3 regions of the Pseudomonas sp. PVC-5-1 genome follow, and region 1 is predicted to be linked to each of the others. Evidence: riboswitches for the same ligand, from Rfam matches in the RefSeq annotation. Region 1 holds a riboswitch; each other region holds the start of a gene.
What was found. A riboswitch is a leader RNA that binds a small molecule or an ion and turns the genes downstream of it on or off. The one in region 1 is predicted to bind cobalamin.
Positions count from the first base shown of each region.

Region 2: another riboswitch for cobalamin. It lies ahead of cobO (cob(I)yrinic acid a,c-diamide adenosyltransferase); the one in region 1 lies ahead of cobW (cobalamin biosynthesis protein CobW).
Region 3: another riboswitch for cobalamin. It lies ahead of AC2T3R_RS09605 (TonB-dependent receptor); the one in region 1 lies ahead of cobW (cobalamin biosynthesis protein CobW).

Region 1 is NZ_CM172024.1:2,662,062-2,672,568, reverse strand. It holds gene AC2T3R_RS12095 (magnesium chelatase ATPase subunit I) at 1-83, opposite strand, end outside; gene cobN (cobaltochelatase subunit CobN) at 85-3,846, opposite strand; gene cobW (cobalamin biosynthesis protein CobW) at 3,850-4,917, opposite strand; cobalamin riboswitch at 5,018-5,230, opposite strand; gene AC2T3R_RS12080 (hypothetical protein) at 5,329-5,688, shown strand; gene AC2T3R_RS12075 (ATP-binding cassette domain-containing protein) at 6,014-7,591, shown strand; gene AC2T3R_RS12070 (branched-chain amino acid aminotransferase) at 7,728-8,747, shown strand; gene AC2T3R_RS12065 (multidrug/biocide efflux PACE transporter) at 8,978-9,406, opposite strand; gene AC2T3R_RS12060 (LysR family transcriptional regulator) at 9,499-10,353, shown strand.
Region 2 is NZ_CM172024.1:1,310,048-1,320,554, reverse strand. It holds gene cobT (nicotinate-nucleotide--dimethylbenzimidazole phosphoribosyltransferase) at 1-703, opposite strand, end outside; gene cobU (bifunctional adenosylcobinamide kinase/adenosylcobinamide-phosphate guanylyltransferase) at 700-1,221, opposite strand; gene AC2T3R_RS06080 (cobyric acid synthase) at 1,223-2,677, opposite strand; gene cobD (threonine-phosphate decarboxylase CobD) at 2,674-3,666, opposite strand; gene cbiB (adenosylcobinamide-phosphate synthase CbiB) at 3,659-4,567, opposite strand; gene bluB (5,6-dimethylbenzimidazole synthase) at 4,564-5,214, opposite strand; gene AC2T3R_RS06060 (cobyrinic acid a,c-diamide synthase CobB) at 5,211-6,506, opposite strand; gene cobO (cob(I)yrinic acid a,c-diamide adenosyltransferase) at 6,503-7,114, opposite strand; cobalamin riboswitch at 7,236-7,455, opposite strand; gene AC2T3R_RS06050 (hypothetical protein) at 7,623-8,201, shown strand; gene AC2T3R_RS06045 (hypothetical protein) at 8,188-8,646, opposite strand; gene AC2T3R_RS06040 (PQQ-dependent sugar dehydrogenase) at 9,375-10,507, shown strand, end outside.
Region 3 is NZ_CM172024.1:2,113,537-2,124,043, forward strand. It holds gene AC2T3R_RS09605 (TonB-dependent receptor) at 1-1,300, opposite strand, end outside; cobalamin riboswitch at 1,410-1,617, opposite strand; gene nhaR (transcriptional activator NhaR) at 1,652-2,545, opposite strand; gene AC2T3R_RS09615 (hypothetical protein) at 2,680-2,919, shown strand; gene AC2T3R_RS09620 (TerC family protein) at 2,949-3,701, shown strand; gene AC2T3R_RS09625 (hypothetical protein) at 3,834-4,010, opposite strand; gene AC2T3R_RS09630 (peptidase C39 family protein) at 4,176-4,910, shown strand; gene AC2T3R_RS09635 (NAD(P)/FAD-dependent oxidoreductase) at 5,022-6,305, opposite strand; tRNA gene AC2T3R_RS09640 (tRNA-Val) at 6,509-6,585, shown strand; tRNA gene AC2T3R_RS09645 (tRNA-Val) at 6,752-6,828, shown strand; gene AC2T3R_RS09650 (SPOR domain-containing protein) at 6,960-7,529, shown strand; gene AC2T3R_RS09655 (HD domain-containing protein) at 7,770-8,195, shown strand; gene AC2T3R_RS09660 (DUF1654 domain-containing protein) at 8,208-8,450, opposite strand; gene AC2T3R_RS09665 (asparaginase) at 8,576-9,664, opposite strand; gene AC2T3R_RS09670 (substrate-binding domain-containing protein) at 10,071-10,507, shown strand, end outside.

The DNA.
Region 1 (10,507 bases):
TCGATTGCGGTCAGGCACAGCGCCAGTTTCAGGTCATCGGCACCGACCACGGCTGCCAGTGGAAATTGCACGGGTTCACTCATTTCAAGCCTGTTCCTCGCCGTCGAGCAGTTGTTCCTCGAGGGCTTCACGGTAGTCGCCCGGTGCCTGCCACAGACCGCGCTGCTGGGCCTCCAGCAAACGCTCGGTAAGGTCGCGCAGGGCCTCGGGGTTGTGCTCGCGCATGAAGTCGCGGGTCGCCGGGTCGAGCACGTAGGCATCGGCCAGCGCCTGGTAATGATGGTCGTCGATCAGTTGCGTGGTGGCGTCGAAGGCGAACAGGTTGTCGACCGTCGCCGCCATCTCGAAGGCGCCCTTGTAGCCGTGGCGCTTGGCCCCGTCGATCCATTTCGGGTTCAGCGCCCGGGCGCGGATAACCCGGTTCAGCTCTTCCTTGAGGGTACGGATGCGCGGCCGGTCGGCCTGGCTATGGTCGCCGTGATAACTGGCAACTGCCGCACCGGACAAGGTTTCCGACGCCGCCAGCATGCCACCCTGGAACTGGTAATAGTCGTTGGAATCGAGCAGGTCGTGTTCGTGGTTGTCCTGGTTCTGCAGCACCGCCTGCACCTTGGCCAGGCGCTGGGCGAACTGGGCTCGGGCCGGGGTTCCGTCGTCGCTGGCGCCGTAGGCATAGCCGCCGTGGTTGAGGTAAACCTCGGCCAGGTCGTCGCGGCTGTGCCACAGGCGCCCGTCGATGGCGTTCTGCACCCCGGCGCCATAGGCCCCGGGCTTGGCACCGAACACCCTCCAGCCAGCCTGGCGCGCGGCACGCTCGGCGTCCACGCCCTGCGCCTGCAGCGCGGCACGCTCGCTACGCACGCGGGCGGCCAGGGGGTTGAGATCCTCGGGTTCATCAAGTGCGGCTACCGCCTGCACTGCGGCATCGAACAGGCGGATGAGGTTGCCGAAGGCATCACGGAAAAAGCCGGAAACGCGCAAGGTCACATCCACCCGCGGGCGGTCGAGCAGGCTGAGCGGCAGGATCTCGAAATCGTCGACCCGCTGGCTACCGGTGGCCCATACCGGTCTCACGCCCATCAGCGCCATGGCCTGGGCGATATCATCACCGCCGGTACGCATGGTTGCCGTGCCCCACACCGAAAGGCCGAGTTGGCGCAGGTGATCGCCGTGGTCCTGCAGATGGCGCTCCAGGATCAGGTTGGCGGAGGCGAAGCCCAGGCGCCAGGCGGTGGTGGTGGGCAGGTTGCGCACGTCCACGGTATAGAAGTTGCGACCGGTGGGCAGCACGTCCAGGCGACCACGACTGGGTGCGCCACTGGGGCCGGCGGGCACGAAACGCCCGGCCAGCGCCGCCAGCAGGCCATCCATTTCGGCGCTGCCGCAGGCGTCCAGGCTGGGTGCCACCGATTCTCGCAGCGTCCGTACCACATCGTGCACCGGCTGCCATTCGCTCTGGGCAGGTAAATGCACGGTGCCGCACAGCGCCTGGTCGATCAACTGCAGCGCCAACAGTTCGAGGCGTTCGCGGGTATCGCCACAGGTGCGCCAAGGCTCGCTGCTCATGGCCTGCAGTTGTTCCGGGCGTGGCCCTTGCCACGGCTGGCCAAGTTCACAATCGAGCGGATCGAAGCCTGGCACCAGCGCCTTGGCCAGGGCCCGTAACAGGCTGGCATTGCCACCGCGACCGTCGCCACGCTCGACCCGTAACAGCGCCAGCAAGGTATCCAGCCGCAGCCGGCCTTCCGGGGACTGGCCGAACACATGCAGGCCATCGCGAATCTGCGATTCCTTCAGGTCGCACAGGTAGGTATCCAGGCGTGGCAGCCATACGGCGGCATCGTCCAGCTGGCCTTCCAGCTGCAGTTCACGGTCAATGTGATTGGCCTTGACCAGTTCGAGAATGTCGCGCTGCAACTCGCGAGCGCGCCGCGGGTCGAGCAGCTGCGCTTCGTAGAACTCGTCGGCCAATTGCTCCAGGTGGCGCAACGGGCCGTAGGTTTCGGCACGGGTCAGCGGCGGCATCAGGTGGTCGATGATCACCGCCTGGGTGCGGCGCTTGGCCTGGGCGCCCTCGCCCGGGTCGTTGACGATGAACGGATAGATGTTCGGCAGCGGGCCGAGCAAGGCGTCCGGCCAGCACTGCGCCGACAACCCGACGCCCTTGCCGGGCAGCCATTCGAGGTTGCCGTGCTTGCCGACATGGATCACCGCGTCGGCGGCAAAGGCATGGCGCAACCAGAAGTGAAATGCCAGGTAGCCGTGCGGTGGCACCAGGTCCGGGTCGTGGTACACCGCGCTGGGGTCCACCTGGTAACCGCGCGCCGGCTGGATGCCGACAAAGGTCAAGCCAAAGCGCAGGCCGGCCACCATCAGCCGGCCACTGCGGTACATCGGGTCCTGCTGCGGCGGCCCCCAGCGTTCCAGCACGGCCTGGCGGTTTGCCTCTGGCAGGCGCTCGAAGGCGGCCTTGTAGTCGGCCAGGCTCAGGCTCTGCGCGCACGGGCGCAGGTCCAGCTGGTCGAGGTCGTTGGTCACGCCACCGAGCAACTGATGGATCAGCTGCGTGCCGCTGCCCGGCAAGTCGGCCAGCGGATAGCCTTCGGCCTGCAGGGCCTTGAGTATGTTCAGCGCGGCCGCTGGCGTGTCCAGGCCAACGCCGTTGCCAATGCGGCCATCCCGGGTCGGGTAGTTGGCCAGCACCAGGGCCACGCGCTTTTGCGCATTCGGCAGGCGCGCCAGTTCGACCCAACGGCGGGCCAGTTCGGCGACAAAGTCCATGCGCTCGGGGTGGGCGCGGTAGCAGACCACGTCGGACTGGCTGCGTTCGCTGCGCCAGGCCATGTCCTTGAAACTGACCGGGCGGGTGATGATGCGCCCGTCCAGTTCGGGCAGGGCAATGTGCATGGCCAGGTCACGCGCCCCCAGGCCCTGCTCGCTGGCTTCCCAGCCGGGCTGGTTGTCTTGCGCGCAGATGGCCTGCAGCACCGGGATGTCGCGACGGAACGGGCGCAGGTTGGGGCGTTCGGGGCTGGACAGGGCAAAGCCGGTGGTGTTGACCAGCACTTCGGCACCCACCTCGTCCAGCCAGGCTTCGACCTGCTCCAGGCAGGCGCTTTCCTTGAGGCTGGCCACGGCGATCGGCAACGGGTTGAGCCCGGCGGCCTGCAGGCGCTGGCAGAACACATCGATGAACGCGGTATTGGCCGCCTGCAGGTGCGAGCGGTAGAACAACAGTGGCGCCACCGGCTGCTCGGGGTGCCACTGCGGGTACCAATCCTCCAGCGTGGCGCTGCCCTTGGCCGGGTGATACACGGCAGTGCGCGGCAGCGGCTGCGGCTCGTCCCAGGCATAGTCGCGGCCCAGCCACTGGCTGGCCAGGCAGTTGAACAGGTTGATGGCGTTGGCCTTGCCGCCCTGGCGCAAGTAGTGCCAAAGGCGTTCGGCCTGCTCGCCGCTGACACTGCCCAGGCTGGTCAGCTCCGGGTCGGGGCGGTCGTCACCCGGCACCAGGATCAGCTGCACGCCACGGCCGGCCAACTCGACCAACTGCTCGACGCCATAGCGCCAGTAGCCGACGCCGCCGTGCAGCGACACCAGGATGACTTTGGCATGGCGCAGCACCTGGTCGACGTACAGGTCGACCGAGGCATGGTTCTGTACCTGCATCGGGTTGGCCAGGCGCAGGCTGGGGTAATCCTCGGGCAATTGCTCGGCGGTATCGGCGAGCAATGCCAGGTGCGAATCGCCGCTGCAGAGAATCACCAGCTCGGCGGGCGTCTGGCCGAGGTCGGCAATGCTGTCATCCGGCACGAAGCCGCCGGGCTGGGTCCGCAGCAGGTGCATGCGTCAGGCGCCCAGTGCCTGGCGCAGGCGCGCTTCCAGCTGGGCGGCGTCAAGGTCCTGGCCAATCAGCACCAGGCGTGTGATGCGCGGCTCGTCGGCGCGCCAGGCGCGGTCGAAGTGCTTGTCGAAACGGGTACCCACGCCTTGCACCAGCAGGCGCATCGGCTTGCCCGGGATGGCAGCGAAGCCTTTGGCGCGCAGGATGCCGAATTCCACCACCAGCTGGGTCAGGGCGTCGAGCAGCAGGCTTTCGTCGGCTTCGGGCAGGTCGATGGAGATGGAGTCGAAGGCGTCGTGGTCATGATCGTCATGGTCATCGCCGTCATGATGCGAATCGTGGTGGGTACGGCGGCCATCGATGTGCGCCTCGGACTCGGCGCCCACGCCCAGCAGCACCTCCAGCGGCAGCTTGCCGCTGCTGGCCTCGATCACCTTGACCGCCGGCGGCAGTTCTTCAGCCACCTCGGCGCGGACCTTGGCCAGGCCTTCGGCGTCGATCAGGTCGGCCTTGTTCAGCACCACCAGGTCGGCGCTGGCCAGCTGGTCGGCGAACAGTTCGTGCAGCGGCGACTCGTGGTCCAGGTTGGGGTCGAGCTTGCGCTGGGCATCGACCTGGTCCGGGTAGGCGGCGAAGGTGCCGGCGGCCACCGCAGGGCTATCGACCACCGTGATCACCGCGTCGACGGTGCAGGCATTGCGGATTTCCGGCCACTGGAAGGCTTGCACCAGCGGTTTGGGCAGGGCCAGGCCGCTGGTTTCGATGAGGATATGGTCCAGGTCGCCACGGCGTGCCACCAGCTCGCGCATCACCGGGAAGAACTCTTCCTGCACGGTGCAGCACAGGCAGCCGTTGGCCAGCTCGTAGACGCGGCCGGTGGCTTCTTCTTCGGTGCAACCGATGCTGCACTGCTTGAGGATTTCGCCGTCGATGCCCAGTTCGCCGAACTCGTTGACGATCACCGCAATGCGGCGGCCCTGGGCGTTGTCGAGCATGTGGCGCAGCAAGGTAGTCTTGCCCGAGCCGAGGAAGCCGGTGACGATGGTGACGGGGAGCTTGGCCAGTGTTTTCATGTCGCATTGCCCTTGGCAGATTGGCGCGGGCATGCAGGACGACAGCCGCAGGCCAGGCCGGCCGGGCTTGTTCGCCACCGGATCACCCCGCCCGGTTGAAAGTCGAAAACGTGACGAGGCAGGTCTCCTGGCTCGCACCGTTCCATGTACCCGCTGGTGCAGCGGGCTGGCGGGATGACGCCTTCCCGCGCGCGGGCGCAGTGGCTGTGTCGATCCGTTGTCGGTGCTTACAGTTGCGGGGGCAGCCGCGGCTTGTACCGCGTTCCCGTCTTAGCTTCGGCCTGGCCGAAGAACCTCGAAGTGGCAAGGCTACGCAGTGGCTGGCGGGTGGTCAACCATTGCTGTCGGGCTGGCCGACAGCAAGTGGCGCAACTGCGTTACAGTGGTGGCTTTGAGCAGCGAGGCCCACCGGTGAAACCCCTGAACAAGCGCGATATGGCACGCCTGGAGCGTGAACTGGTGGTTTGCCTGACCGAAGCCTGCGAAACCGCCAAGGCGGAGATCGTCGGTTTCAGCTGGCTTACCCATCGTCTCGCGCCCGAGAATTTTCCGGCCAGCCTGCGTATTACCTGGGTGTTCGAGCGAGAGGCCGACAAGGCCGCCGCCGTGGCGGGCGACGCGAAGGTGCGCATGCTGGCACTGACAGGCCTTGCGCTGGAGCAGGCCGGCATTCAGCTGGATCATCCGGCCTGGCATGTGCGGTTTGACAGTGAAGAGGCCTGCCAGCAGAGCCACGGGGGCGACTGGACCAGGCGCTTGATGGGGCGCTGAACCAGGGGCATGCGCGGCCCTGGCTCTTGTAGGAGCGGCCTTGTGTCGCGATAGGGCTGCGAAGCAGCCCCAGGGTTTCAGCATAGTGGCACAAATTGCTGGGGCTGCTTCGCAGCCCTATCGCGACACAAGGCCGCTCCTACAGCGCACGCGGCGCACTCGCGGAATCTGTTTTCCGCGACAACGATGCCTCTATCCGTTAGGCTACGCATTCCCCTGTCACGAGGTGTTCGTCCAATGCGCCATTGATGCCGCCGTCCCTTCGACGGCCAGTCTTCAGCCTCCGGTTCGCTCCGGAGATGTCGCGGCATTTGTGGAGTTGTGCATGACGAACACGTCGATCCTGACGCTGGACAGCGTCTCCTTGGCCTTGCCTGACGGCAGGCTGTTATTTACCGACCTCAGCGAAACCTTCGACCAACGCCGCACCGGCCTGGTCGGGCGCAACGGTGTGGGCAAGAGCCTGCTCGGGCAGGTACTTGCCGGCCAGCGCGAACCAAGCAGCGGCCAGTGTCGGCGCCTTGGGCGCATCCATCTTCTGGACCAGCAGGTGATCGAGCACAGCGCCACGGTCGCCGACCTGGCCCAGGTGGGCGCGGTGCTCGCTGCGCTGGAGCGCATCGAGCAAGGCAGCGTCGCACCCAGTGACTTCGACACCGTCGGCGAACGCTGGGATATCCGCGAGCAATTGCAGGGGCACCTGCAACGCCACGGCCTGGGCCAGCTCGACTGGCACCAGCCCGCCCACAGCCTGAGCGGTGGCCAGGCCATGCGCGTGGCGCTGGTCGGCGCCTGGCTCAGCGAAGCGGACTACCTGATCCTCGACGAACCGAGCAATCACCTGGACAGCAACGCCCGCGCCCAACTGCTGAGCATGATCGAAGCCTGGGACCGGGGCTTGCTGGTGATCAGCCATGATCGCAGCCTGCTCGCGCACATGACGCGCATCGTCGAATTGTCCAGCCTGGGCTTGCAGGCCTATGGCGGCAACTACAGCTTCTATTCGGCCCAGAAAGCCAGCCAGACGGCGCTGGCCCAACAGCAACTTGCCCGGCTGAAACAGGAGCAGCAACGCCAGGCGCGCGAACTGCAGCGCCAGCGCGAAGACCTGGAACGTCATCAAGCCCGCGCCGGGCGCAACGCCAGGCACGCCAACCAGGCCAAGATCCTGGTCGACCGCCAGCAGGAACGCAGCCAGGCCACTGCGGGCAAGCAGTGCCGCGACCATCGCGACGCCCGGCAGGCGCTGCAGGGCAAAGTGCGTGACGCCGCTCGCGAAGTCGAGCAGGACTGCGCCATTACCCTGCATGCACCCACGCCGCAGCGTCATCCGGGCCGCGAAGTGCTGGCCTTGCAGGCGCTGCACCTACCCCGCGGCACGCGCAAACCATTGAACCTGCGCTTGTGCCTGGGCCAGCGGGTGGGTCTGGTCGGCGCCAATGGCAGTGGCAAGTCCACCCTGCTCAAGCTGATGAACGGCGAGTTGCCAGCACCGCCCGACAGCCTGCGCCTCAGTGGTGAAACCGCCCTGCTTGACCAGCACTGCAGCGCACTACCAGGCCATACCAGCGTGCTCGACCACCTGCACCAGGCAAACCCGACATTGGCCCAGGGCGACTTGCGCAGCCGCCTGGCGCAACTTGGCCTGGATGCGGCCCGCATCGAACTGCCCAGCGGCCTGCTCAGCGGCGGTGAACGGATGAAGGCAGCACTGGCCGCCGTGCTGTACCGCGAACGGCCGCTCGACCTGTTGCTGCTGGACGAACCCGGCAACCACCTGGACCTGCCGTCGCTGGCCGCACTGGAACACATGATCGGGCAGTTTCGCGGGGCGCTGGTGGTGGTGTCCCACGACCAGGTACTGCTCGACCGGCTGGCGCTGGACGAGTACCTGCACCTGTAGAAGCCGCAATAAATGCATTGCAGGCTATCAATTCGTGACTGGCCGTTCCCGATCTGCCACGGATGTATTATGGTGGCGTGGTGCGCATATAACAGCAGCCCGAGCAATCGGGCACTTGCAAGACAATGAGGGTGTCATGAGCAACGAAAGCATTAATTGGGACAAGCTGGGTTTCGACTACATCAAGACCGACAAACGCTACCTGTCCGTATGGCGCAATGGCGAGTGGGACAAGGGCACCCTGACCGAAGACAACGTACTGCACATCAGTGAAGGCTCCACTGCCCTGCACTACGGCCAGCAGTGCTTCGAGGGCCTCAAGGCCTACCGTTGCAAGGACGGTTCGATCAACCTGTTCCGCCCGGACCAGAACGCCGCCCGCATGCAGCGCAGCTGCGCCCGCCTGCTGATGCCGCAGGTGCCGACCGATGTGTTCATCGAGGCGTGCAAGCAAGTGGTCAAGGCCAACGAGAAGTTCGTGCCACCGCATGGTAAAGGCGCCCTCTACCTGCGCCCGTTCGTGATCGGCACCGGTGACAACATTGGCGTGCGCACCGCCCCCGAGTTCATCTTCTCGATCTTCGCCATCCCGGTTGGCTCGTACTTCAAGGGCGGCATGAAGCCGCACAACTTCCAGATTTCCAGCTTCGACCGCGCAGCCCCGCAAGGCACCGGCGCGGCCAAGGTCGGTGGCAACTACGCCGCCAGCCTGCAGCCGGGTGCAGAAGCGAAGAAAGCCAACTTCGCCGACGCCATCTACCTCGACCCGCTGACCCACACCAAGATCGAGGAAGTCGGTTCGGCCAACTTCTTCGGCATCACCGCCAACAACGAGTTCGTCACCCCGAAATCGGCTTCGGTGCTGCCAGGCATCACCCGCCTGTCGCTGATGGAACTGGCGCAATCGCGCCTGGGCCTGAAAGTGATCGAAGGCGATGTGGAAATCAACAAGCTGGACCGCTTCATCGAAGCCGGCGCCTGCGGTACCGCTGCGGTGATCACCCCGATCGGCGGCATCGAGTACAACGGCAAGCTGCACGTGTTCCACGACCTGGAAAAGGTCGGCCCGGTTACCCAGAAGCTCTACAACGAGCTGACCGGTATCCAGAGCGGTGACGTGGAAGCACCGGCTGGCTGGATCGTCAAGGTTGCCTGAGGCGCTCTAACGTTTTGAAAAATGGGGCATGCCAGCGATGGCATGCCCCTTTTTATTGGGTGCACCGGCTGCACCGGTGTTCGCGGCTAAAGCCGCTCCCACAGGTACAGCGCAAGCCTGAAGCCTGAGCCATCCCTGTAGGAGCGGCCTTGTGTCGCGAAAGGGCTGCGAAGCAGCCCCAGGATATCCGCGCAATGCACAAATCGAGGAGCAGCGCAGGCTGGTGGTTTTCATGCAAGGCGACGCTGCATCAGCAGGTGCCGGGCTTTGTCGAAGGCCCAGTTGTACAGCACGGTGTAGGGCAGGATGATCACGAAGAAGCCCAACTCCACCATGAACGCCTGCAGCAACGAAATTTCCAGCATCCACGCCGCCACCGGCAGGCACCACACCACCAGCCCGGCTTCGAAGCCCAGGCCGTGTGCAAAGCGTGCGCTGGCCTTCCAGTGGATGCGCTCGACCCGCACGTAGCGATCGACCAGCGCGTTATAGACCATGTTCCACAGCATGGCGATCACCGAGAGGGTCACCGCCAGCGCCCCCGCCGTCGCCAGCGACTTGCCCATGATCCAGGACAACAGCGGCGCACACAGCAGCACGGCGAACACTTCATAGCCGACGGCGTGAACCAGGCGTTCGGTGAAAGAGACATTTTTCATTGCAGATTCCATCCAGTGCGTGAGTCGTGCTTCCTATTTTCTTTGATAGAACTGATACTCGCGACATAGCTACCATCGGTTTTATCAATACCATGCGCTACTCACCCGAAGCTCTGGTCGCCTTTGTCGAAGCCGCATCGCTGGGTTCGTTCTCCGCTGCGGCGCGCAAGTTGCGCAAAAGCCAGTCCACCATCAGCATTGCCATCGCCAATTTCGAGGCCGATATGGGTTGCCCGTTGTTCGAGCGTGGCGGTCGCCACCCTACACTGAACGAGGCTGGGCGGCAGGTGCTGAGCCATGTGGAGGCGATTCTCGATGCCAGCGCCCAGCTCGATGCCCTGGCGGTGCGGCTGGCGGAAAACATCGAGGCACTGGTCTCGGTGGTGATGTCGGACAGCTACAGCGTGACCTTCCAGGGCGCGGTGATGGCCCGCTTCGCCCAGCACTACCCGCATACCGAGCTGCGCTGCGGCCCGTCGGAAGATGCCGATGTGATCGAGCTGATCCAGCAGGGCCTGGCACACGTCGGCATTCTTGCCACCCAGCCCAGCTACCCCGCTGACGTTGCCGTGGCACGCTTGCCCGAGCAGGCAGAGTTTGGGGTGTACGTGGCCAGCGGGCATCCGTTGGCGGCTTTGCCCCAGGTGCAGACGCAGCACCTGGAGAACGTCCGGCAGCTGTATATCAAGACCTATGCTCCCAGCCTGCACCACGGTCGTGGCCAGGCCTGGTCGGCACCGGACTACCTCACCCTGCTGGAGTTCGCCGTGCGCGGGTTCGGCTGGGCCGAACTGCCCAGGGCGCTGGTGGCACGGTTTGGCAATGGGCTGGTGGAGTTGCAGGTGGCCGGGTACCCGCGACGGGTTGACATGGACGTGGCCTGGTCGAGCCGGCGCGCGCTCGGGCCGGCGGGGCAGTGGCTGGTGCGGCAGATGTTGGGGCAATAGGCCTTTATCGCCTGCAAGATCCTGGGGCTGCTGCGCAGCCCGTCGCGACGCAAGGCCGCTCCTACAGGGGCACTAAAGCGAAAAATCCTACAACGTTTTAGGAAGCCCATTGCTCCCCCGCGAAGGCGTTCCTCGCTAGTGTTTTGGCCGTTGC
Region 2 (10,507 bases), 1.4 Mb from region 1:
GTGCCTGCAATGGATCGTTGGCGCTAAGGCCATGCAGGCTCAACGCACGCTCGATGACCTCGGCCTTGTGCCGCACCCCGGCGTGGTCCAGGCCGGTACCCGGGCCACTCAATTCAGCCGGCGGGCAGCCGAGCAACACGCTGGCCAGGGCAGCGGCAGCCGTGGTGTTGCCAATACCCATCTCGCCCCCGATGAACAGCTGCGCGCCCTGTTCGGCGGCGCGCAGGGCACTATCGCGACCGGCCTGCAGGGCGGCCTGCAGCTGGCCCTCGGTCATCGCCGGCTGGCGGGCGAAGTTGGCGGTACCGGCGCCAAGGCGCAGGTGGCGCACGCCAGGCAGTTCCAGGTGGGGGTCGATGGTGCCCAGGTCGACCACTTCCAGACTCGCCTGCAGCTGGCGCGCCAGCACGCTGATTGCCGCGCCACCACCGACGAAGTTGCGCAGCATCTGCCCGGTCACCGCTTGCGGGTAGGCCGAGATGCCTTCCTCGACCACGCCGTGGTCACCGGCAAAAATGCTGATTGCGGCGTTATCCAAGGTCGGCCGTTCACACCCCTGCAGGCCGGCCAGCTGAATGGCCAATCCTTCCAGTTGGCCTAGCGAACCGGCAGGTTTGGTCAGCTGTTGCTGACGGGCGCGGGCCTGGTCCATGGCGGCGTTGTCGAGAGGTTGGCAGGCGTCACGCCACCAGGCTTGGGTCATAGTGCAGGTCCTTTGAGCATTAGGGGCAGGCCGGCCACAGTCAGCACCACGCGCTGACAGCGTTCGGCCACGGCCTGGTGCAGCCAGCCGGCCAGGTCGACATAGCGACGAGTCAGCTCGCCCATGGGCACGACGCCCAGGCCGGTTTCGTTACTGACCAGGATGACCGTGCCCGGCAACTGTTCCAGGCAGGCCAGTAGCGCATCACGCTCCTCGGCCAGGCGCTGGTCGTCTTCGAGCATCAGCAGGTTGGTCAGCCACAGGGTCAGGCAATCCACCAGCAGGCAGCGCCCTTCGGCCGCTTCGGCGCGCAGTACCGCGGCCAGGGCCAGGGGTTCCTCGATCAACCCCCAGTCATCAGGGCGACGCTGGCGATGCAGCAGCACGCGTTCGTTCATTTCACCATCCAGCGGCTGGCTGGTGGCGATGTAGGTCACCGGCAGGCCACTGGCGCTGGCCAGCTGTTCGGCCAGGCGGCTCTTGCCCGAGCGGGCGCCGCCGAGGATCAGGTTGAGCATGTCAGGCCACCCCACAGAGCTGGCGCAGGCGCGCGGTGTCCAGGTGCTTTTCCACCAGGTCGGCCAGGCGCTCTATATCACGTTCGCGCAGAGCCTGGTAATCGACGGCCTGCACATCATCCAGCCCAGCCCAGCGCAGCAGCGCCGCGCACGACTGGCTGCCTTCAAACAGGCCGTGCAGGTAGGTGGCAAGTATCTGGCCATCAGCGCTGACAGCACCATCGCAACGGCCATCGGCAAGTTGCACGGCTGGCTGCTCCAGGGCAGGCCCCGTGGTGACGCCGGCATGAATTTCATAACCGGCAACCGGGACTGCTTCCAGGTTCAGCGTGCCGGCAACGTTGCGCAGTTGCTTCTCGGCTTCGAGCACCGTCGCATAATCGAGCAGGCCAAGCCCCGGGCTGGAGCCAGCGGCCCCTTCGAGACCAAGCGGGTCATGCACTTCGCGGCCCAGCATCTGCAGGCCACCGCAGATCCCGATCAGCTTGCCGCCATAGCGCAGGTGCCGGTCGATGGCCTTGTCCCAACCGCGCTCACGCAGTTGCGCCAGGTCGCCGCGCACACTCTTGGAGCCCGGCAGAATGATCAGGTCGGCGGCCGGGATCGGCTGGCCCGCGCCGATGAACTGCAGGTCCACCTGGGGGTGCAGGCGCAGTGGGTCGAAGTCGGTGTGGTTGCTGATACGCGGCAGCACCGGGACGATCACCTTGAGCACGCGCTCGGCCTTTGCCCCCTGGCGTGCGTCGATGCCGTCTTCGGCTTCCAGATGCAGGTCGTTAACATACGGCAGCACGCCCAGTACCGGTTTGCCGGTGCGCTGTTCCAGCCAGTCCAGCCCCGGCTGCAGCAGGGCGATGTCGCCGCGGAAGCGGTTTATGACAAAGCCCTTTACCCGCGCCTGCTCACTGGGCGACAGCAGTTCCAGGGTGCCGACCAGATGGGCGAAAACACCACCACGATTGATGTCGGCAACCAGGATCACCGGGCAGTCCACCGCTTCGGCAAAACCCATGTTGGCAATGTCACCGGCACGCAGGTTGATCTCCGCCGGCGAGCCCGCGCCTTCGACCATGACCACCGGCCAGGCAGCACTCAGACGCTGGTGCGAAGCCAGCACCGCCTGCATGGCGATAGCCTTGTAGTCGTGGTAGGCCACCGCGTTCATGCTGGTGACGGCACGGCCATGGATGATCACCTGGGCGCCGGTGTCGCTGTTGGGCTTGAGCAGCACCGGGTTCATGTCGGTATGCGGTTGCAGCCGGCAGGCCTGGGCCTGCACCGCCTGGGCCCGGCCGATTTCACCGCCATCGGCGGTCACCGCGCTGTTCAGCGCCATGTTCTGCGGCTTGAACGGCACCACGCCGACGCCCTGGCGCAACAGCCAGCGGCACAGTGCGGTCACCAGCGTGCTCTTGCCGGCGTCGGAGGTGGTGCCTTGCACCATGAGGGTGGTCATGCCGTTTCCTTCTGATAGGCCGCCAGGGCTTGCGCCAGGCGCTGTTCGTCCGCCGCACAGGCTGGCAGCCCCAGGCGTATCGCCTGCGGCTGCTCGAACAGCCGCACCAGGATGCCGCGGCGGGCGAGAAAGTCATGCAGTTGCGCAGCGTGCTCGCTGCGCACGTACTGGAACAGATCGCAACCACCGTTGGGCGCCAGACCGACGCTGCGCAACAGCATAGCCAGCCGCTGGCTGGCAGCAGCGCAGCGTTCGACCTGCACACGCTGGGCGGCGTGGTCGGCCAGGCTGGCCTGGGCCAGCACCCGGGTCGGGCCATTGACAGTCCACGGGCCGAGCAACTCGGCCAGGCGCAGCAGCAGGCTGCGTTCGGCGGCAACGAACCCCAGGCGCACGCCGGCCAGGCCGAAGAACTTGCCGAACGAGCGCAGCACGATCAGCCCCGGGCGCTCGGCACAATCGACCACGCTTTCTGCCGGGGTGTTGTCCATGAACGCTTCGTCGACCAGCAGCCAGCCACCGCGGGCGGCCAGGCGTGCGTGCCAATCCAGCAGGCGTTCACGCGGCACCCGGCGGCCGGTAGGGTTGTTGGGGTTCACCAGCACCAGTACGTCGAGGCTGTCGAGCGTCGCCTCGACCTGCGCTTCGTCCAGCTCCAGCAACTGGTGCCCCGCCCGTTGCCAGGCGTATGGATGCTCGGCATAGCATGGCGTCAACACCCCTACCCGGCCGGCTGCGCGCAACAGCGGCAAGGCCTGGATCGCGGCCTGGGAACCGGCCACCGCCAGCAATTGGCGGGCGCCGTAATACTCACGCGCGGCGTCCTCCAGGCCGTCCTCGGTCTCCGGCAGGCGGGCCCAGGCCTCCATGGGGATCGGTGGAATCGGGAAAGGCCATGGCGCAATGCCGCTGGACAGGTCGAGCCACTGCTCGCGGGCGATGCCGTATTGCCGTACCGCCCGCAGCAGGCGGCCTCCGTGTTCAAGCATTGATATAGGCCCCCAGGCAGATCACCAGCAGCCACAGCCATACGCCGCGCTGCACCAGGCCCCAGCCGCGCTCGATGGCGTCGGCGTCGGCCATTGGCCCATCACCCAGGCGTGGCCGCTCATGCAGCTCGCCGTGGTACACCGCCGGGCCACCGAGTTCCACCCCTAACGCACCAGCACCGGCGGCCATCACCGGCCCGGCATTGGGGCTGTCCCACAGCGGGCCCTGCTTGCGCCAGCAGGCCAGGGCCAGGCGGGTCTTGCCCAGCAGCGCGTAGGTCAACGCCACCAGCCTGGCGGGAATATAGTTGAGCACATCATCGACACGCGCCGCACACCAGCCGAAGCGTTCGAAGCGCTCATTGCGGTAGCCCCACATGGCGTCCAAGGTGTTGCTCAGGCGGTACAGCACCACGCCAGGCGCGCCGGCGACCACGAACCAGAACAGCGCGGCGAATACCGCATCGCTGCCATTTTCCAGCACCGATTCGGTGGCCGCCCGGGCCACCGCAGGCTCGTCAAGTTCGCGGGTTTCGCGGCTGACCAGGTAGCCCACACGGCGCCGCGCTTCTTGCAGGTCACCCTGGCGCAAGGCACTGGCCACTGGTAACACGTGTTCACCCAGGCTGCGCAGCCCGACGGCGCAGTACAGCGCCAGCACGTCGACCAGCCAGCCGATGTACGGCAGCCAGGACAGGATCAGTGCCACCAGGGTAAGCGGCACCACAGCCAGGAACCATGCGCTCACCCCGTGACTGCGCCAGCCGCGCCCACCGGCATTCAGGCGGCGCTCCAGGTTACTGGCCATGTTGCCGAAGGCTACCAGCGGATGGCGCCGCTGCGGTTCGCCCAGCAAGGCATCCAGGGCCACCCCGGCCACGGTCAGCAAAGCCACGCTCATTGGCGCTCTCCCCATTGGTTCTCAAAGAGCATTTCACTCAAGGGCCGTTCCTCGGCCCAGTTTTCCAGCACCAGCATTGGTGCCGGGTAGAACTCGGTCACCGGCCCCAGGCACAGCACCGCGACCGGCTTGGCCCCGGTCGGCATACCCAGCAGCGCCGCCAGCGCCTGCGGGTCGAACAGCGACACCCAACCCATGCCAAGGCCTTCGCCACGGGCTGCCAGCCAAAGGTTCTGGATGGCGCAGGCCAGCGAGGCCAGGTCCATTTCCGGCAGGGTGCGGCGGCCGAAGATATGCGGCTCGCGGTTGTCCATCAGGGCGGCCACCAGCAGCTCGGCGCAGTCATTGATGCCTTCCACCTTCAGTTTCATGAAGGCGTCGGAGCGTTCGCCCAAGGCTTCGGCGGTACGCACCCGCTCTGCTTCCACCAACGCCTGGATGCGCGCACGCAAATCGCGCCGGGTGATGCGGATGAAACGCCAGGGCTGCATCAGCCCGACACTCGGCGCTTGGTGCGCGGCAGCCAACAGGCGGCCCAGCAGTTCGGGGGCTACCTCGCCACCGGCGAAATGGCGCATGTCACGGCGTTCGCCGATGGCCCGATAGATCGCGGCGCGCTCGGCGTCGCTGTAGGCGTGTTCGCTCATGGTCGCAACAGCGCCGCCGCCGCATCAGGGTTGGAGGGAAAATAGAAGTGCACGTAGGAAGCCGTCAGCCGACCCAGGCGGTACACCGCTTCGTTGCCGCGCCCGCCGTTGGGGCTCAGACCACGTGCGATCGGCTCCAGTACGGTACTGGTCAACGAATGGTGATAGGTGTGACCGCGCAGGGTGCCTTCCGGCAGTTCCACCGCCTGCAGGGCCAAGGCAGCCAGGCGCTTCTGCATGGTCGCTTCGCCCGGCAGCAGGCCGAGCAGCTCGGCACGCTCGCCGGCCACGTCGGTCAGGGCATCGAGCAGGTACAGCATGCCGCCGCACTCTGCCAGCAACGGTTTGCCCTGGGCGTGATGGGCACGGATCGCCTCGCTCATCGGCGCGTTGGCAGCCAGGGCGTGGTGGTGCAGTTCGGGATAACCGCCCGGCAGATACAGGCTGTCCACTGCTGGTAGTTCGCGGTCATGCAGCGGCGAGAAAAACTCCAGCTGCGCGCCCAGGTTGCGCAGCAGGTCGAGGTTGGCGCCATAGGTGAAGGCAAAGGCCTCGTCCCGCGCCACGCCAATGCGCACACCGGTCAACGAGGCGACACTGGCTTGCGGCTCGGGTTCGGCAAAGGTCACTGGCGGCGGCAAGGCGGCATCGCAACTGGCGCCAAGCGCTTCGGCAGCGGCATCCAGACGAGCGTCCAGGTCGTTCAGCTCGCTGGCCTGGACCAGCCCCAGGTGGCGGCTGGGTAGCTCTATACCGCGCTCGCGGGACAAGCCGCCATACCAGCGCAGGCCTTCGGTCAGGCTACCTTCCAGCAGTTGCGCGTGGCGCAGGCTGCCCACCCGGTTGGCCAACACACCGGCAAACGGCAGGTCCGCCTGGTAGCGTGCCAGGCCCAGGGCCAGGGCGCCAAAGGTCTGGGCCATGGCCGTGCCATCTATCACCGCCAGTACCGGCACGCCGAAGTGACGCGCCAGGTCGGCGCTGGACGGCGTGCCGTCGAACAGCCCCATCACCCCTTCGATCAGGATCAGGTCGGCCTCGCCGGCTGCCTCCCACAGTAGGCGGCGGCTTTCCTCGGCGCCGATCATCCACAGGTCGAGCTGGTACACCGGCGCGCCGCTGGCCCGCTCAAGGATCATCGGGTCGAGAAAGTCGGGGCCGCACTTGAACACCCGCACCTTGCGCCCAAGGTTGCGGTGCAGGCGGGCCAGGGCGGCGGTGACGGTGGTCTTGCCCTGACCAGAGGCCGGTGCCGCGATCAGTACCGCAGGGCAATGGCGCGACTGGCTCACAGTTCCACGCCCTTCTGTGCACGGATACCGGCCTGGAACGCGTGCTTGAGCATGCCCATTTCGGTCACGGTGTCGGCCAGCTCGATCATCTCGGGTTTCGCGGCACGGCCAGTGACGATCACATGCTGCATCGGTGGGCGGGCCTGGATGTCGGACAGCACCTGGTCAAGGTCGAGGTAGCCGTGCTTGAGGGCGATGTTCAGTTCATCGAGCACCACGAACTGCACGGCAGGGTCTTGCAGCAACTGGCGCGAAACGGCCCAGGCGGCTTCGGCGGCGGCGATGTCGCGCTGGCGATCCTGGGTTTCCCAGGTAAAGCCCTCGCCCATCACGTGGTAGCGCACCTGCTCGGGGAAACGGCGGAAGAACAGCTCTTCGCCGGTGCTGTTGCGGCCTTTGATGAACTGCACCACACCGCATTGCATGCCATGGCCCAGTGCGCGCGCGAGCATACCGAAGGCCGAGCTGCTCTTGCCCTTGCCATTGCCGGTCAGTACCAGCAGCAGGCCGCATTCGTTGGGGGAATTGGCGATGCGTTCGTCGATGATCGCCTTCTTGCGCTGCATGCGCGCCAGGTGGCGTTCGTCGCGTTCGGTGGCTTCGCTCATCAGGGTTCTCCGCTGGCTGGCGCCCGCGGCAACGCGCGGCGACAGATAAAAGGCGGGCAGACGGAGAACGCGCAGGGGCCGTGGCCGTAGGCAACGGTGCACCGCGCATCACCCTCCGTGATGCCGTTGGCAGTATCAGGCCGGTCTCCGGGCTTGTGAGCGGGCCTTGGCCCAGGCCTGCGCGCCTTCCCGGGTGCTGGCACCCAGTGGCCCTGCGCGGCCGCGACTCACCTACCGTTGCGGGGGCAGCGCCGGAATCGCGCCATGCTGGCACCCACCGGCTTCCCAGTTTCACCCTGCCCAGTCGGGGCTGGCAGGGCACCTGAAACACGCGCGAAGGTTAGAGGGTTGGACCGGGAGCGTCAATCGAAGCGGGCCGCTTTGCAGCCGAACAGGCTCCGCCTGGGTAATGGCCAATTCACCTTGTTGTGCCACACTGAATACAGTGATATCACATAGCCATCATTTTCAGCTGAACGCGATCACAACTACAACAGGAGAGCGCAGCATGCGAGGCCAGATCATCAACAACCCGCGCCTGGAGTTTCTTGCTCCGGTGCTGGAGCGCTGGGGCGACTGTATTGACCGCTTCAACCAGTTTGCTGGCGATGCCGAAGCACCTTACTGGCATGGCGCTGCCGCCAATACGGGGCTGCTTGCCGCAGCGGCCTGGCAAGCCGAACTGGCGGCGCTGCAGCAGTTTGCCGGCAAGAAGCAGCGCGACGAAGGTGAACACGAAGGGCGCTGCGACCTGTCGATCAGCAGTGCCGATGAAGCGCTGTACCTCAGTGTCAGTCAGCGCTGGCCAAGAATCGCTCGGCTGGACATGGCCGACGCCCTGCAGCAGACCACTGCCCTGGCGCGCCAGGTGGCCTACCCCAGCCAGTTGAAAGCTGGTGCACTGTTCATCAGCCCGTGGAAGGCTGGCCAGCATGCCAGCCCCGAGGAACTGCAGGACCTGGTCGACGATCTGCAGAAACATACCGCCTGTGCCATCGCCTGGTACTTCCCGTATGCCTATCGCAAGTTGCACAACGAACTGGGGCAGTATTTCCCGGGGGTGGCGTTGTTGCTCAAGCAGGCTTGAAGCAACTTCGGCTCGGGCCGGGACCGGAACTCGTTTCGCAAGCGCGACTTGGCCGTTGTGAGAGCGGGCGTGCCCGCGAAGAATCCAGCGCGGTGGCTGGCACCGGCTGCGCCGGTGTTCGCGGGCGCGCCCGCTCCCACAGAGCCCTATTTAAGTCTCCTGTCGTAGTGAAGCGAGCCACCGCAGGTGCCCCACGCCCAGCCTTCATGAGGAGCCAGTTCCGATTACTGGTATTACACGACTGCGGTTTCTGACGATTTTTGCTCTTGCTCTTGCTCTTGCTCTTGCTCTTGCTCTTGCTCTTGCTCTTGCTCTTGCTCTTGCTCTTGCTCTTGCTCTTGATCTTGATCTTGATCTTGATCTTGATCTTGATCTTGATCTTGATCTTGATCTTCGCGACTTCAGGAGGCCGAGCAGAGGTCTTGCGGAGGGAGGTGACGGGCATGGATGCCCGTCAAGCGCTGAGGCCCCATGGATGGGGCCTGCAGCGCGTCCTCCCGGGAGCAAGACCGGCGCGAGGGAACCCCGTAGCGTAGCGGAGGGGCCGGATGATGGGAGCGCAGCGTTTTTTGGTTACTTTTTGTCGCGTTTGACAAAAAGTGACTCGCCGTAAGGGCGAAAAGGTGAGTCAGCGTCGCCATCATAAATGGACTATGCGCGAGATCAAAACCAGTACTCTTCCGCTCTTCGCTCTTCGCTCTTCGCTCTTCGCTTTCAAGCGTGGGCATCAACAACAAGGTCAACATTCATTCTCGAAGGTGGCGCTTATTCACCTTTCCGCCCTTACGGCGGGTCACTTTTTGTCAAACGCGACAAAAAGTAACCAAAAAACGCTGGCTCCTATCATCCGGCCCCTACGCTGCGCTCCGGGGTCCCCTCGCTACGGGCCTGCTCCCGGGAGTACGCGCTGCAGGCCCCATCCATGGGGCCTCAGCGCTTGACGGGCATCCATGCCCGTCACCTCCCTCCGCAGTCCCTTCGCTCGGCCTCCTGAAGTCGCAATCGGCGGTGCCTGAACTACCGCGCGCTTAAAAAGCAAAAGCAAAAGCAACGGCAACGGCAACGGCAACGGCAACGGCAACGGCAACGGCAACGGCAGTTGGATGGTTCCGGGAACCTGGCGAATGTCACCGACCTCTCAATTCATAGGCCCTGTTAGGAGGACGCCGCCCCATGAAACACCTGACGCCTTGGTTATTGGCCGCCAGCCTGACTGCCTGCGGCGAAACCGCCCTGCTGAATGTACTCGACGGTAGTGGCCCAACCCCCCAGCTGCCTGCTCCGGTCAAGACCACCCTCCCCACCGTGAATATCGCCCCGGCAGTGGGCTGGCCCAAGGACGCCAAGCCCGAGACAGCACCAGGCACTCAGGTGAAAGCGTTCGCCAGCGGGCTCGACCACCCTCGCTGGCTATACCTGCTGCCCAACGGCGACGTCCTGGTGGCCGAAACCAATGCCCCGCCCAAGCCCGAAGATGGCAAGGGCCTGCGCGGCTGGGTCATGAAGAAGGTGATGAAGCGGGCAGGCGCAGGCGTACCTAGCGCAAACCGCATTACCCTGCTACGTGATGCCGACCACGACGGCGTGGCTGAAATCCGTACAACCTTCATCGAAGAGCTCAACTCACCGTTCGGCATGGCGCTGGTCGGCAAGGACCTGTATATCGCCAACACCGACAGGTTGCTGCGCTTTCACTATGAGCCCGGTGCCATGCAAATTCGCAATGAAGGCCAGCCAGTGGTCGAGTTGCCAGGCGGGCCGCTCAACCACCATTGGACCAAGAACGTGATCGCCAGCCCTGATAGCAAGAAGCTTTTCGTGACGGTCGGCTCCAACAGCAACGTAGGCGAAAACGGTATGGACAAGGAACAGGGGCGCGCCGCGATCTGGGAAGTGGACCCCACCAGCGGCCAGCACCGCCTGTTCGCCACCGGCCTGCGCAACCCTAACGGCCTGGCCTGGGAGCCGCACAGCGGTACGTTGTGGACGGCAGTCAACGAGCGTGACGAGATCGGTAGCGATCTGGTACCGGACTACATCACTTCCGTGAAGGACGGCGGTTTCTATGGCTGGCCCTATAGCTACTACGGCCGCCACGTGGACGAGCGCGTGCAACCGCCAGCGCCTGAAAAAGTTGCCCAGGCGCTGGTGCCCGACTACGCCGTAGGCCCACACACGGCATCGCTAGGGCTGGCATTCGCCGAACCGAACGGGCTACCACCGCCCTTCGAACAAGGGGCATTCGTGGGCCAGCACGGGTCGTGGAACCGCAAGCCACACAGTGGCTACAAGGTGATTTTCGTGCC
Region 3 (10,507 bases), 550 kb from region 1:
TCAACTGCAGGCGGTTTTCGGCAAACAGGGCAAAGGTGTGGGTGGTGGACAGCGTTTGCGGGCGCAGCGGCGAGGCGCTGTGGAACCAACCCGGTTGTGGCTGCCACGGGTCGACGTAGTCACCGCCCACATCGTTGTAGGGCGCGTTGCTGTCAACGTTGAAGCGGACCTTGTTGTACTCGGCGCCGACCACGGTCTTGCTGGCCAGGCCAAACAGCCTGTGGTCGAGGGTGAAGGCCTGTCGGTCGCCGAACTGTTCCTGGTTGTGCTTGATCTGCAGATAGCTGCCGCGCAGCAGCTGCTGGCGCCCGGCATCCCAGCTGTACTCCTCGGCATTGCGCCAGTGACGGCGGCTCTTGATGTAGTACAGCTGGTTGCTGGCGCTGAGGTGATCGTTCAACGTCCAGTCGGTATTCAGGCGTGTCCATTCATCGACGTAATGCTGCACGTCGTCCTGCACGTTGTAGTTCTTCTTGCGCAGGCTGCTGCGGTAGTGGCCGTCGATCAGCGGGGTGCCGTAGTAGTTGGCAGGCTGCGCATCGCCACGGTCGTGAGCGAGGGTGAAGCTGAGGTCGTCGCTGGCATCGAAGCGCAGCGCGGCGCTCAGCGCCAGGCTGCGTGACGGGGTGCGGTCGACCCAACCGTTACCGGTTTGCTGGTTCAGGGCCAGGCGGTAGCTCAGGCGCTCACCGAGGCTGCCGCCGCTGTCCAGGCCGAGCTGCTGGCGGTCCCACGAACCGTAGCCCAGGCGCAGGTGGTTGCGTACCTCGCCGGCAAACGGCTTTTTCGGGATCACGTTGACCACCGCCCCGGTGGCGCCTTCGCCATACAGCACCGAAGCCGGGCCGCGAATGACATCGATGCGCTCGACCATCCACGGGTCGACCGGGAACGTCTGGGTGCCGGCACCGGTGTACAGGCGTGCGCCGTCGAACAAAGTCATCACCGAGCCGTGCCCGGTAAAACCGCGGGCGGACAGGCCCGTGCCGCCGTCGCCCGGGGAGCCGATGTAGCTGATGCCCGGTGAGCGGGTCACCGCGTCCTGCACAGTGAGGTTGTTGCGCTGCTGGATCTGCTCGGCGCTGATGCTGCTGGTGCTGGCCGGTGTCTCCAGGGCGCTGAGGCCCAGGCGCGAGCCAGCCTGGGTCGGGGTGGCCAGGTCGATGGCGTGGCTGTCGAGCGTGTCGGTGATGGCCGTGGAGGGCAGGGCCAGTGGTTGTCGCTCGAGGTCATCGGCCAGGGCCGGCAGGGAAACGGCCAGGCAGGCCGCCAAGGGGTGAAGCTTGAAGATACGGGACATGTCGTTCCACTACTGCAGGAATGAATGGATCCCGGTGGAAAACACGCAAAGGCGCACCGTGCACGCAGGCGCACGCACGGATACCGGCCTGCGCCCGCCCACCGCGGGTTGCCAAGTGAAGCTCCAGGCCGGTCTCCGGGCTTGCGAGGGGCATGAAACCTTCACCTTCCCATGCAAGTGCACAGTGGTATCTCGAAGGGTTCGCTCGCTTACCGTTGCGGGGGCAGCGCCGGACTTGTCGTGGGCAACACGACGCACCGGCTTCCCGTTTCACCCTGCGCGCGGCGGCGCAGGGCACCTGAAACTGGCGGGCATATGACCATTGAAACGCGGGGGCGTCAATTCTGCCTGTTACCAGTGAAACAACTCTCGTCGTGCCCCCTCGGTAATCGCCACGATTCCCGGGTGCTTGACCTTGCGCTCCACCGAAATGGCATAGAACGACTCATGCACCGCCTCGGTCTGCCCGATCAGCTCCACGCCATATTGGCGGCACACCTCCTCGGCGATCACGCTGGGCGCGACGAAGATGCCGCTGCCCGACTGCCCGAATGCCTGCATCAAGGCACTGTCATCGAACTCGCCCACGATGCGTGGCTGCACCTGCTGCTCACCCAGCCAGCGCAGCAGGCGGCTGCGTACCACGGTCTCCTGCCCGGGGATAAGCAATGGCGCATCCTGCAGGCAGGCGGGGAAGGGGCCTTCCAGGCGGTGTGCCAGCGCCGGGGTGGCGAAGAAGCTCAACCCACACTCGCCCAATTTCTGGCTATAACCCTTGATGTCCAGGTGGCTGGGCATGGGGCTGTCGGAAATCACCAGGTCCAGGCGCTGGATCGCCAGGTCGGCCAGCAGCCGTTCGAGCTTGTCTTCGCGGCAGTTGATACGCAGCACGTCGTCCAGCTCCATGGTCGGTGCCAGCAGGCGGTAGACGATGGACTTGGGTACCACGTCCGCCACGCCCACGCGGAACAGGATCTGCTCCTGCGGGCCGGCCCGCAGCATGGCCTCCAGCTCGCTTCCCAGCTGGAACATCTGCTCGGCATAGATCAGCGTCTGGCGCCCGGTTTCGGTCAGTTCCAGCTGGCGCCCCACGCGCTGGAACAGCTCCAGGCCATAGGTCTGCTCGAACAGGCTGATCTGACCGCTGATGGTTTGCGGGGTCAGGTTCAACTGTTCGCTGGCGCGGGCGATGCTGCCGGTCTTGGCCACGGCCCAGAAGTAGTGCAACTGCCGATAGTTGAGCATCGGTATCGTTCCGGATTCGTAAAAACCGAAGTATAACCGCTGAAAATACGAATTTTCCGGATGTGTTGCGCTCTTTAGAATGCGACTCCATCAGGCGCCGTGTGCGCCGCCGGAACATGAAAAGCGAGGAACCCATGCTGCAACTAAAATCCATCGGCACGCCGCTGGTGCTGGCCTTGGCCCTGTTCACCCTGGCCGGTTGCGAGCAGGCCGAGAAATCCGCCCAGCAGATGCTCGACCAGGCCGCGCAGTCGGCCAAGCAGGCCATCGACGACACCAACAAGGCCGCACAGCAGGCGTTGAGCGAGGCCATCGGCAGCGAAGGGCAAAAGCCCAAGGACGCCGACAAGAAAGAAGACACCCAGGAAATCTGACCCCCAACCGCTGCTGCAGGATTTGAACAATGGAATACTTGCTGGAACTCGTCGCTAGCCCTACCGCCTGGGTTGCCCTGGCTACGCTGGTGGCCATGGAAGTCGTGCTGGGCATCGACAACCTGATTTTCATCTCCATCCTGACCAACAAGCTGCCGGTGGAGTACCGCTCCAAGGCGCGCCGTATCGGTATCAGCATGGCCCTGGTCATGCGCCTGGCCTTGCTCAGCACGGTGGCCTGGATCGTCCAGCTGACGGACCCGGTGTTTGAAGTATTCGGCAATGCCTTCTCCTGGAAGGACGTGATCCTGATTGCCGGTGGCCTGTTCCTGCTGTGGAAGGCGACCAAGGAAATCCACGAGAACGTCGACCCGCACGGGGCCAAGGAAGAAGCCAAGGTGTCGTCGACGGTTACCCTGGGCTTTGCCGCGGCGATCTTCCAGATCCTGCTGCTGGACATCGTCTTCTCGGTCGACAGCATCATCACCGCCGTGGGCATGACCGAGCACCTGCCTATCATGATCATTGCCGTTATCACTGCCGTGATCGTCATGATGGTGGCCGCCGACCCGTTGGCCAACTTCATCAACGACAACCCGACCGTGGTGATGCTGGCCCTGGGCTTCCTGATCATGATCGGCATGACGCTGATCGCCGAAGGTTTCGGCGCCCATGTACCGAAGGGGTATGTGTACGCGGCCATGGCCTTCTCGACGGCGATCGAGATCCTCAACATCCTGGCCCGTCGGGCACGGTTGAAGCGTGAGGCGGCTGAAGGTTGATGTAAAAAATGCGGGGCGCTCGCGCCCCGTTCGCGGGCTTGCCCGCTCCCACAGGTGCCGCGTCAGCCAGATAGCTACGCGGCCCCAGTGGGAGCGGGCAAGCCCGCGAATGGGGGTAGGGAAAATCTTTAGTCAGTGCACCCCGGCATGCCGCCGCGACCGGCGCACAGGCTGTGGCTTGGCGGGGGCCTGCGGTGGCAGGTGGTGGTGGGAATGACGCCGCACGATACGCAGTACACCCCATAGCATGGCGGCTGCAACGCTCAGCCACATGCCAACCAGCATGAGGATTGCCATGGTCAGGCTCATCTGTGCCTCCATCTCTACGGGCCGCGCTCGGTCGCCGACGCTGGCCTTCCAGACACTGCTTTAGTCTAGTCTTTCGCCTGTGACGTTCCATTGACCAAAGGTCTATTGCTTGGTCCGATTTGCTCCTAAGCGGTGTCGGACTATACCCGCGCCGCTGTCCGACCTATGATCGGTGGCCAGAGCCGGGCGCTGCCTGCCCGGCGTTGGAGCAAGCGAGTGTCCATGCAGCAACCTTCCTTCAAGACCATCCCTCGTCGGCTGCTGGCTGCCTGCCTGGTTGCAGCCAGCCTGGCCGGTTGCGCCAGCGCACCCTCCGGCAACCTCAAGGGCCTGCCGCAGCGGGTCGAAATCAGCAGCGTGCCGTTCTACCGTGGCAACGCCAACCACAGCGGGGCCATGGCATTGGCGGCGGTGCTGTCGCAACAGGGGGCTCCGATCACGCCGGGGCTGCTGGACAAGCCGCTGAACCTGCCGCAGGGCGCCGAGGCCCTGGACACCGGCATCCCCCGGGTGGCGCGCGACTACGGCATGGTGGTGTATCCGCTGGACAAGCAGCTGGACGCGCTGTTGACCCAGGTGGCGGCGGGCAACCCGGTGCTGCTGCGTTACGAGGATGGTTCGGCCTGGTGGAGCGAGCCACGCTACGCCGTGCTGATCGGCTACGACCGCTACAAGCAGCGGGTGCTGTTGCGTTCGGGCATGCACCGGCGGCAGTTGATGGCGTTCGATGACTTTGCCTCGGCGTGGGCGAAGCTTGGGAGCTGGGCGGTGCTGGTGCAGCCACCTCGGCAGCTGCCAGCCCAGGTGGACCGCCAGCGCTGGTTGCAGGCTGCCGATGAACTGGCCCGGGCGGGGCAGGAGATTGCGGCGAAGCAGGCTGTGAGTAGCCTGAACAAATAGCTTTGTCTGTACCGGCCCTTTCGCGGGCACCCCCGCTCCCACAGGGACCGTGCAACCAGCACAAATCCTGTGGGAGCGGGCGTGCCCGCGAAGAGGCCAAGCCTGCCTACATCAGAAGCCCAGGCGATCGCGCAGGCTGTAGTACCAGGCGCCAATGGCGCTGAACGGCACGCGCAGCATCTGGCCACCCGGGAACGGGTAGTGCGGCAGCCCGGCGAAGGCGTCGAAACGCTCGGCCTGGCCACGCATGGCCTCGGCCAGCACCTTGCCCGCCAGGTGGGTGTAGGTCACGCCGTGACCCGAGCAGCCCTGGGAGTAGTAGATATTGTCGCCGATACGGCCAACCTGTGGCAGACGCGACAGGGTCAGCAGGAAGTTGCCGGTCCAGGCGTAGTCGATCTTCACGTTCTTCAGTTGCGGGAAGGCCTTGAGCATCTTCGGACGGATGATCGCCTCGATGTTGGCCGGGTCACGCGCGCCGTACACCACGCCACCACCGAAGATCAGGCGCTTGTCGCTGGTCAGGCGGTAGTAGTCGAGCAGGTAGTTGCAATCCTCGACGCAGTAGTCCTGCGGCAGCAGGGTGCGCGCCAGCTCGTCGCCCAGCGGTTCGGTGGTGATCACCTGGGTGCCGCATGGCATGGACTTGCTGGCCAGCTCCGGCACCAGGTTGCCCAGGTAGGCGTTGCCGGCGACGATGATGAACTTGGCGCGGACCTTGCCCTGCGGGGTGTGCACCACCGGGTTGGCGCTGCGCTCGATGCGTACGGCCGGGGTTTGCTCATAGATGATGCCGCCCAGCGACTCGACCGCAGCGGCTTCGCCCAGGGCCAGGTTCAGCGGGTGGATGTGGCCGCCGCTCATGTCCAGCATGCCGCCCACATAGTTGTCGCAGGCGACCACTTCGCGGATGCGCTTCTGGTCCATCAGCTCCAGCTGGTTGTGACCGAAGCGTTCCCACAGGCGCTTTTGCGACTCCAGGTGGCCCATCTGCTTGCTGGTGAGGGCAGCGAACACGCCACCGTCCTTCAGGTCGCACTGGATGTTGTACTTGGCCACGCGCTCACGAATGATGCGCCCGCCTTCGAAGGCCATGTGGCCCAGCAGCTGAGCCTGCTTGGGGCCGACGGTGCGCTCGATGACGTCGATGTCGCGGCTGTAGCTGTTGACGATCTGGCCGCCGTTGCGGCCCGATGCGCCGAAGCCGACCTTGGCTGCTTCGACGATGCTCACCTTGAAGCCGTTCTCCAGCAGGAACAGGGCGCTGGACAGGCCGGTGTAGCCGGCGCCGATGATGCACACATCGGTTTCCACCTCACCCTGCAGCGCCGGACGTGGCGGCACCGGGTTGGCCGAGGCGGCGTAGTAGGACTGGGGGTAGGGGGTGTTAGCCATGCTGCAGGAACCTCGTGTTTTATATTTTTAACGAATGTACCGATGCTATCAATAATAATAAACACCCGCTAGTCGTCCGTTGAAAATCCTTTACTCGGTCCCCGCCAGCGCACTTTTCTATAAAGAGTTTAAGATTCAGTAGGTTAGCGCGAAAAAAAGTGTTGACAGGGTTTTTGGAATGGGTAGAATGCGCACCACACGACAGGCACATAGCTCAGTTGGTTAGAGCACCACCTTGACATGGTGGGGGTCGTTGGTTCGAGTCCAATTGTGCCTACCAAATCGAAGAAGGGGTGATCCGCAAGGGTCACCCCTTTTTTCATTGGGTTCTCGCGGCCTGGTGCTGCACAGCAGGCCCTTATGCACGAACTCGCAAAGTTTTTGATTTTTCTGAAAAAAACGCTTTACAGGTACGCATTTGATCACTAATATGCGCACCACACGACAGGCACATAGCTCAGTTGGTTAGAGCACCACCTTGACATGGTGGGGGTCGTTGGTTCGAGTCCAATTGTGCCTACCAAATCGAAAAAGGGCGATCAGCAATGATCGCCCTTTTTGCTGTGCGCATGAAGAAGCGTGTAACGTTTGGTCGCGGTTCGGGGCATTGCCCGGCGTGCTAGAATCCGCCCCTTCGAATCTGGAGGTACACGCGTGCGCAAACTGGCTGTGGTAATGGCAGTGCTCGCCCTGGCGGGCTGTGAGAACGAGGTCGAAGGCGTGCACAAACAGGTGGCCGAACACCTGCACAACCCCAAGACCGCCAAGTTCGGCAACGTGCGGATCGACACCCAGGGCACCATCTGCGGCCAGGTCCGTGGCAAGGATGATGCCGGGCAGTACGAGGCCTACCGCAGCTACGTGGCCATCAAGCGCGATGGCCAGTACGAAATCATCGTCGACGACAGCGGCAACAACCTGCGCATCCGCGAGATGTGCGGCGGCGCCGAGCTGCAGCGCCGCGCCGAGGCCCTGGCTGGCCAGCCGGCCCCGCAAGGCTGGGATGTGGAAGTGATCCAGGGTGCAAACATGGGCGCGCTCAGCGACATGACCGCACGCCTGATCGAAAAGGGCATCCCGTCCTCGGTGGAGTACCGCGACGGCAAGCCGGTGGTGCTGATGGGGCCGTTCCCCACCCGTGAGGAAGCCGAAGCGCGCAAGGCCGAGGTGATGGCCAAGCTGGGTACCGATTCGGTGGTGATCCAGCACGGCGCAGCGCGCTGAAAACTCTGTGTGAGTGGGGGCTGTAGGAGCGGCCTTGTGTCGCGACGGGCTGCGAAGCAGTCCCGGGATTTCGGCATCACAGCAGATTCTTTGGGGCTGCTTTGCAGCCCGTCGCGACGCAAGGCCGCTCCTACAGGGCGTGCGCCAGCTTCCGGGTTTCGAGCAGTCACACGCGCGCTAGACATTGTCCGCACAGTTTTGGCTATGCTTGTCAGGAAGAAGCCGAACGGGGAGGGCCTCATGTCTACACTGGAGCGGGCCATTGCCGTGGCCGCCAGGGCGCATGAAGGGCAATACGACAAGGGTGGGGCCGCTTATATCCTCCACCCGCTACGTGTGATGATGCGGGTTTCCACAACCGAACAACGGATTGTCGCGGTGCTGCACGATGTGATCGAAGACACCCCGCTGACCCTGTCCGACCTGGCGCGCGAGGGTTTCGCGCTGAAAATCCTTGCCGCCTTGCTGGCGCTCAGCCGCCGTGAGGGCGAGGCCTACCAGGACTTCGTGGTGCGCCTGGGCGGTGACCCGCTGGCGCGCACCGTCAAGCTGGCCGATCTGGCCGACAACAGCGACCTTTCGCGCATCCCGTGCCCAAGCCCCACCGACCTGGCGCGGCTGGCGCGTTACCGCGAAGCCAGCGCCTACCTGCAGGCCTTGGCTTGAGGCTGAATGCAGTCAGTCTTCCTTCGGTACCGTCCAGAAAATCTGCACGCCGCCATCGTCGCGGTGGGCGAGGGTGACGTTATCGTTTTCGGCGATTTCCTCTAGCAGGGTTTCCCAATCTTCCGGGGTTTCCTGCTCCAGACGGAAAATCAACGCCGCACGGCTGCGCTGGGCAGTGGGGCTGTTGATGATTTTCTGAATGCGCATACCCAGTTGTTCATAGCTGCTTGGGGTGGCGGAGGCGGTGCTGGACACAAGTGTTTCCTTGTTTTTGCTGTATGCGCATACAGTATTTCACTGTAAGTAATTTCGCAACAGTCAGACAGCAAACGCCCCGCCTGGGCAGCGGGGCTGTTTGCATTTCAGGGGGCGGCTGGCGATCAGTACTCCCAGAAGATGCGCTGCAGCTCCTTGCTGTCCTGGGTCCTGGTCATCGCTACCATCGCCAGAATCCGCGCTTTCTGTGGGTTCAGGTCATGGGCCACGACCCAGTCGTTCTTGTCATCCGGCTGCTCGGCGTTGCGCAGCACGAAGCCACCCTGGTTGACGTGCGACGAGCGAATGATCTGCACGCCGTTCTTGCGCAGCTCCTGCAGCGCCGGCACCACCCGCGACGACACCGACCCGTTGCCGGTACCGGCATGGATCAGGGCCTTGGCGCCATTCTGTGCCAGTGCCTTGTAGGCGGTGTCGGTGACGTTGCCATAGCCATAGGCGATATCCACCTGCGGCAGGCTGCTGATCTGCTTGATGTCGAACTCGGAGTTGACCGTGTGGCGCTTGGCCGGCAGGCGGAACCAGTACGACTTGCCTTCCACCACCATGCCCATCGGGCCCCAGGCGCTCTTGAAGGCTTCGGTCTTGATGTTCACTGCCTTGCTGACATCGCGCCCGGACTGGATCTCGTCATTCATGGTCACCAGCACGCCCTTGCCGCGCGACTGCTTGTCGCTGGCCACGGCCACGGCGTTGTAAAGGTTGAGCATGCCGTCGGCGGACATGGCGGTACCCGGGCGCATCGAACCGACGACCACGATCGGCTTGTCGGTCTTTTCCACCAGGTTGAGGAAGTAGGCGGTCTCTTCCAGGGTGTCGGTGCCGTGGGTGATGACGATGCCGTCGACGTCCTTGCTTTCGGCGAGTTCGGCAACGCGTTTGCCCAACTTGAGCAGGTCGTCGTTGGAGATGCTCTCAGAGGCGATCTGCATGACCTGCTCGCCGCGTACGTTGGCCAGGTCGGCCAGCTCCGGTACGCCTGCGATCAGCTTGTCGACGCCCACCTTGGCGGCCTGGTAGGTGGCGCTGTTGGCGGCGCTGGCGCCAGCGCCGGCAATGGTGCCGCCGGTGGCGAGGATGACCACGTTGGCCAGCTTCTGCTGGGTTTCAGCCTCTTTGGCCGAAACGGTGGCTGGAATGGCCAGCAGCACGGCGAGTGCGCTGGGGGCGAAGATTTTCAGTGCGGCATTCATCGTTATTGTTCTCTCTCTTCCTAATGAGATGGTTGTTTTGTCGCACAGGGTGCAAGGCAGGTTTCGTACCAGTTGCGCGCACGGCCCTTGTGGGAGCGGCCTTGCGTCGCGAAAGGGGCGCGTAGCGGCCCCGGATTCCGGCGCAACAACACACATTGCCGGGGCCGCCTTGCGGCCCTTTCGCGACACAAGGCCGCCCCCACATGAAGGTGCGTTCCATTCGAGATTCCGAACAAACGTAGGAAAAGACGTTCGGCTTTTCGGAAAAAATCCGGATAAACTGCGCCAAGCTCGACTTGACCTCCGACAGCCAAACGGATTTGACAAACCCCGGTCCTGTTTCCATAGTTAGGCAACGCAAACGTTTGCGATCCGACAAAAAACACAAGATTCGGAGTCATCGTCCATGAAACTGCCGTTCCCCGGTCGTCTGCTGGCCCTCGCGGTCATTTCCTCGCTGTCCTTGGTCCTGCCATTTTCCCCCGCCCACGCCGAAGACAAGCCCAAGGTCGCCCTGGTCATGAAGTCGCTGGCCAACGAGTTCTTCCGCACCATGGAAGACGGCGCCAAGGACTACCAGAAAGCCCACGCCGATGAATTCGAGCTGATCGCCAACGGCATCAAGAACGAGACCGACACCGGCGAGCAGATCCGCATCGTCGAGCAGATGGTCAACGCGGGCGCCAAGGCCCTGGTCATTGCCCCGGCCGACTCCAAGGCGCTGGTATCGGCGGTGAAGAAGGCCATGGACCAGGGCGTTGTGGTGATCAACATCGACAACCGCCTGGACCCTGAACTGCTCAAGAGCAAAGGCATCAGCGTACCCTTCGTGGGCCCCGACAA